Linked DNA regions of Pirellula sp. SH-Sr6A. The protein of the gene in region 1 binds, or shares a complex with, the protein of each later gene. Links are inferred from orthologs where the notes say so. Each region holds a gene or a part of one and is shown in the gene's direction. Other genes may lie near its edges. The genes, in order: nusB and rpsJ.

Region 1 (3,330 bases):
TCCACGGCTTCCCCTACGGCATGATCAAAAGCTGCCGTCGTTACTGGAGCGAAGAGATCGCGAGCAAAATCGTTCAGTTAAAGAATATTCGGTTCGATAACCCCATGTTCTCGCTCACGACTACCTTCAATCGCGAGGACTTCACGCGACTCCTGGTCGAGCGATTCGGTATCGAAGAGCGTGTCGTGACGCAATTTTTCGACACCGCGCGAGGGATGAACTTCTACGACGATCAGCGGATGACGACTGGTGAGTTGTTCGAAAAGTTCTTTCCTGGACGCGAGGATGTTGTTCGACTCTTGATGGAGCCGATCACCTACGCCAACGGATCGACCTTGGAAGACCCAGCGATCACCTACGGCATTGTCTTCTCGAATTTCATGGCCAAAGGGGTCTACATTTATGAGGGGGGCACGGATGATCTCGTGTCCAAAATGCAAACGGAATTGACCAAGAACGGAGTCGACACGCGAATCCGATGCGAAGTCTCGAGCATTTTGGTTGGCCCCGACGGAGTCCGTGGTGTGGTGGCGAACGGTCGCGAGATCAAGTGTCGGGCTGTCGTGAGCAATTCCAATTTGCGATCGACAATCTTCAATATGGTGGGGGAGGACAAATTCGATCCACAGTTTGTCCAGGAAGCAAAAGCCGTACGCCTCAACAACAGCAGCACACAAGTCTACATGGCGTTGAAGCCAGGCTGTACGGTGGAGGAATCGACAGGGGATTTGCTTTTCTGCTCCACTGCGAATTTATTCCGAACCGATTTGCTTTTGGACAGGAATATCACCTCTCGCACGTTCAGCTTCTACTACCCGAGAACTCGGCCTCATGCTAAGGAACGGTATGCGATTGTCAGCAGTACCAACGCCAATTGGAGCGACTGGGCGAATCTCAGCGACGCCGAATACGAAGCCAGCAAAGCCGACTTGATCGAGTCCACTCTCCGTTCACTGGAGAAGTATGTGCCGGGATGTCGCGATATGATTGATCACGTCGAAGCTGCGACGCCCAGGACGTTCCAGCACTACACCAAGCATCAGCTCGGAGCGAGCTTTGGCACCAAGTTCGAGGGGCTTGCGGTCTCCCGCGGGCTACCGCAACAAATCCGAGGGCTTTATCACGCGGGAAGCGTCGGCATCATCATGTCGGGGTGGCTCGGTGCGATCAATTATGGAGTCATCGTTTCAAATGAAGTCGATCAAATGTTGACCAAATCCAGCTTGACGATCTCCCCCTCCCATTGAATGATGTAGGGACTGCGAAAAATCCCTCCCTGACTCTGATCTTTCCCAATTTCAAATATGACAACACGTCGACGTGCCCGTGAGGTTGCCCTTCAAGTTCTCTACGAAGAAGACATCAATCCCCTTCGGGAATTCAGTGTTGCAGATCAGTTTGTTCAAAAACGCATGCTGCAAAACAAGCCCTTGGTGACGTTCGCTTTGGAACTTCTCTACGGCGTTCGAAACCATCGGACCGACATCGATCAAGTTCTTTCGAAGCATGCGGCCAATTGGTCCTTGAAGCGAATGACGACCATCGATCGGAACATCCTGCGAATCTCGGCTTACGAGATCCTCTTTGGAGATGTTCCGGGCAGGGTTTCGATCAATGAAGCGATCGAGCTTGCAAAGCGATACGGAAGCCGCAATTCCGGCCAATTCGTCAATGGAATCTTGGACCGGATCCTCAAGGAGCATCAGAAACCTGCCGAGCCAACTGCTGAGCCGCCCGCAGAATCCGAGGAAGCGTCCCCGCAGTTGGCCAACTAGCGATTACGGTCGCCCGCCCGTTCGTGCAACTCTCGCATCATTTCGCGGAGCCGCTGATTTTCCTCGCGAAGTTCTTGGAGACTTCGCCGAATCCATTCTTGTTCCTCGCGTCCATCCGGTCTGTCGCGAGGTGGGACGCGGTCTAGATTCTCGGTGCGGTACTCCTGCTGGGGCTGCGTTTTCTGCTCGTGGACCGGGCGCAGACGCGCCTGGATTTCCTCAATCTGTCGGTGCATCTGCTCTGCTGGTTCTGTCATGCCCGATTCCAGCAAATGGTGTTCGGCCATTCGCATATGCTCTAGGGCCATATCCAGATGAGAGCCGTGATGGCGAGCGTGTGGAGGCCGGGGAGGACCTGGCATACGATCTCGTGGGCCTTGGTAGCGGCGCGCGGACTCTGGCTGATACGGCGGCTCTGCGGGACGGTCACGGCGTTCCAAGGGAGGGCGGGAAAAGGGAGCGGATTCTTTCCGTTGCTCGTCCAACATTTCAGCTATCTTGGTGCGAATCCGATATGCCTCCTCGTCATCTCCGAGTTTGGCAAGCTCCTGGGCCTCCTGCATCAACATGCGAATCTTTTCACGATTGCTCGTGACGTCTTGAGCTGTTGCCAGATTCGCGCATCCATAGACTGCACAGATCCATAACGCACCACAAAATATTCGTTTCATTTCCAAGCTCCTGTTGAGTCGCATATATGGAGAACCGCCCATACCTTTCGGTATGCTCAGTCTAGCAAATAAAAAAAGACGCCATCCTGGAGGCAAGATGGCGTCTCGAACAAATCAAAACGGTCTGAGCTGTAAACATCAGCCATTGAGAGCAGATGCTAAGCCATCAAAGAGATCTTCCTCATCGGAATCTTGGTTCTCCAGGTAAGCGGCTAAGCTCAACAGCTCTTCCTCGTCCTCTTCGACTTCTTCCATCATCGGACCGTAAAGGGTTGCGACAGCCGCATCGAGGAGTTTGTTGGACTGGAAGGGAACTTCGACGAACTCATTGGTTGGTGCGTTGGCTTCCACCAATGGTGCGCTGCTAGAGTCTTCCCCTTCACCGCCCGATGCCGAGCGAGAGTTCAACACGTTGATCACAGCCAAAACGTCGAGCGGGCTCAGATAGGTATCCGCGTTCACGTCGAAGTAATAATGCTCGGTCGATTCTCCGGATGCGCCAGGATCGGTGTTGTTCGACAACGCCCCGCCACCGCCCGCATTCAACGAGTTGACCAAGATCAGTACGTCGATCGGAGAAACGAATCCATCGTCGTTCACGTCGAACGCGTTACGGAGATTGGTGAAGCCTTCACCGCCACCTCCGCCCGTTCCACCGGTCCCGCCACTGCCCACGATCACCAGGGAATCCGATAGATATCGAATCTGATTGGTGGCAAGTGGGCTGGTTGGGTTAAACAGAAGGGTGTCATTGAACGGCTTGATGTCAGCCGGATCTCCGACGAAGGATGCTACCCCTGCCGCGTTCGCAGTCATGGTGATTACGAATTGCAATCGCTCGGAAGTCCCGAGGGGGGCACCGCTCGTTTGTGCTGAACCAACTT
Region 2 (2,799 bases), 2.5 Mb from region 1 along the record:
CGGCTCCGCCGCCATCTTTGTCGATCACGCGACCTTGCCGCTCCGAGGTTTTGGTCAGAAGCATTTCCTGGATGACTTGGGGCAATGTTGTCGCGTCCGATTCGACCCCTCCGGTGAGGGGGTAGCATCCGAGGGTTCGGAACCGGACCATTCGTTCTTCGACGACTTCGCCGGGTAGCAGTTGCATGCGTTCGTCGTTGACGTGGATCCAGATCCCGTTTCGGTTCACCACTTTGCGAGGTTTGGCCATATAGAGGTCCGGGAGAGGGATGTTCTCCATGTAGATATATTGCCAGATGTCGAGCTCGGTCCAATTGGAGAGAGGAAAGACCCGAATGCTCTCGCCCGGGTTGACCTTCGCGTTGTAGAGGTTCCAGAGTTCGGGGCGTTGGTTTTTGGGGTCCCAGCGGTGGAATTTATCTCGGAAGGAGAAAACCCGCTCTTTGGCGCGGGATTTTTCTTCGTCGCGTCGGGCACCTCCAAAGGCGGCGTCGAAGCCGTACTTATTGAGAGCGGCCTTCAGCGAATCGGTCTTCATGACCTCCGTATGCTTTTCGCTGTTCTCGAACGGGTTGATCCCCAGTTTGAGACCTTCTTGGTTGATATGGACAAGAAGTTCGATCCCCAGCTCGTTTTTCACGTAGCTGTCTCGAAAAGCGATCATTTCCTTGAATTTCCAAGTCGTATCGACATGGAGAAAGGGAAATGGAGGTTTGTCCGGGTAAAACGCTTTGAGGGCCAAGTGGGTCATGACGGCGGAATCTTTTCCGACCGAGTAGAGCATGACGGGGTTTTTGAATTCCGCGGCAACTTCGCGAATGATATGGACGCTTTCGGCCTCGAGTTGCTTGAGGTGAGTCAGGTGATAGGAGTTCATTCCATCCTCGGAGTTCGGTTTAGGCGATCTGTAACGGTGGAGTGTCGAAATTTTGGGGCCAGCGTCAACCCGAGAAGGAGGATCGCGACCATTCGGCCCAAAAAGGTTCGGACTTGACCGACTAAAAAAATCGTTTTGCGATTGACGACTTTTCCACCCCTCCCTATCTTTTCCCCTCCCGCGAGCGACGTGGGGTTTGGGCCGCTGGCTCGTATTCCAATGCCAGCATTTTCGGTGTTTTTCTGAAAACGGTGAGTAGAGTGTCCGGAACGCATGAAGTTATTCGAATCCGAATGGAGGCTTACGACCATGCGGTGTTGGATCAAAGTGCTCTGGAAATCGTAGACACCGCAAAGCGAACGCACTCCGAGGTGCATGGACCCATTCCGTTGCCAACCAGGATTGAGCGTTATACCGTTCTTTCCGGCCCAAATATCGATAAAAAGGCTCGTCAGCAGTTCGAGATCAGAACTCACAAGCGATTGATCGATATCAAGCAGGCAACCGCCAAGACCATTGAGGCTCTGAACAAGCTGAGTTTGCCTGCAGGGGTAGACATCAAGATTAAGGCAACGTCGCGATAGTTCGCGGTTTTGAAAACGTATCCATCAGGTATTCCACAATGAACGGAAGCTTGAGGGGTAACCACCAAATGGGCGGCTGCAATCTGTTTTGAGCTGACCCCGGTCGACCGACTGCAATGGTGAGTCCCAGCAAGCAAACGATTTACGGAAAAAGACGATGAGCAAAGGTATTCTCGGCCGCAAGGTCGGTATGACGCAAATTTATGAACAAGATGGCCGTGCGGTCCCGGTGACGGTGATCGAGGCTGGGCCTTGCCACGTCTTGCAAGTCAAGACCGTAGATCGTGATGGGTATGAAGCGATTCAGTTGGGTTTCGCGGACAAGCCTCGCCGTTTGGCGTCCCGTTCGGTGCGTGGGCATGTCGCTGCAATCTCGAGCAAGCGATCGGCGAAGCTCAAGGCGGCGGGTGGTGCACCGGCAACCAAGCCTGAGTGCGAGCCAAAGCGATTCATCAAAGAGTTTCGTGGTGCACCGGCTGCGGAAGTGGGTTCCGAGATCAAGGTTTCTGTGTTGGACGGCGTGCTGGCTGTCGACGTAACCGGCACCAGCAAGGGTTACGGATTCTCGGGTTGGATGAAGCGGCATAATTATTCCGGTCAGCGGGCAACCCACGGTGTGAAGAAGGTGCACCGCCATCCAGGGGGTACGGGCGCGGGGACTTATCCCGGTCGTGTTCGCAAGGGTCGCAAGGGAGCGGGTCATTACGGTGTGGACCGTGTGACGATGCGAAATCTCAAGGTTGTGCGGGTAGATGCCGAAAACAACCTTCTTCTGGTCCGCGGTGCTGTTCCTGGCCCGACGGGTGGTTTTGTGATTGTTCGTGAGACCAATATGCTCGGTTAAGGGCTGTGAGGCTGAACTGGGCGACTCGAATAGAGTAATTCGAACGCAGAATTCGAAAACACGATTCGAAAACAGTGCTGAGCTGTCGGAATTAAGGCAAATAAGAAATGACAACACTTCCTGTATACGACCTCTCGGGCAACAAAGTCGGCGATTATGAAATCGATCCGGCTTCCATTGCTCCGAAGATTAGCAAGCAGTTGCTGCACGACGTCGTCGTGATGTATTTGGCGAACCAACGTCAGGGTAGCAACAAGACGAAGACTCGCGGCGAAGTCGCCGGGTCGACCAAAAAGCTTTACAAGCAAAAGGGTACGGGTAATGCCCGTGCTGGTGCTAGGCGAACGCCAGTGCGACGTGGTGGTGGGCATGCGAATGCTCGTCAGCCTCGATCGTATTACTACCGATTGCCTCGCAAGGCCGTTCAGGCTGCCACGCGAATGGCCATCGCTGCGAAGATCAGTGCGGGCTCTGTTGTGGTTGTGGACCAATTG

What was found.
Region 2: the proteins of nusB (region 1) and rpsJ are in contact, whole or in part, in a solved structure (PDB 3D3B), measured with the Escherichia coli proteins. The link is inferred for Pirellula sp. SH-Sr6A from one-to-one orthologs.

What each region holds. Positions count from the first base shown.
Region 1 is NZ_CP011272.1:2,483,114-2,486,443, reverse strand. The notes cover bases 231-3,039. They hold nusB (transcription antitermination factor NusB), read left to right. Parts: upstream 231-1,304; coding sequence 1,305-1,775; downstream 1,776-3,039. Other genes in these bases: VN12_RS09705 (Ig-like domain-containing protein), read right to left, coding at 2,585-3,039; VN12_RS09710 (hypothetical protein), read right to left, coding at 1,772-2,446; VN12_RS09720 (phytoene desaturase family protein), read left to right, coding at 231-1,247. Outside these bases: more of VN12_RS09720, read left to right, coding at 1-230; more of VN12_RS09705, read right to left, coding at 3,040-3,330. UniProt on the Escherichia coli protein: Part of the processive rRNA transcription and antitermination complex (rrnTAC). The complex forms an RNA-chaperone ring around the RNA exit tunnel of RNA polymerase (RNAP).
Region 2 is NZ_CP011272.1:5,011,941-5,014,739, reverse strand. It holds rpsJ (30S ribosomal protein S10), read left to right. Parts: upstream 1-1,137; coding sequence 1,138-1,461; downstream 1,462-2,799. Other genes in the region: rplD (50S ribosomal protein L4), read left to right, coding at 2,413-2,799; rplC (50S ribosomal protein L3), read left to right, coding at 1,619-2,305; cysD (sulfate adenylyltransferase subunit CysD), read right to left, coding at 1-877. UniProt on the Escherichia coli protein: Involved in the binding of tRNA to the ribosomes. Part of the processive rRNA transcription and antitermination complex (rrnTAC). The complex forms an RNA-chaperone ring around the RNA exit tunnel of RNA polymerase (RNAP).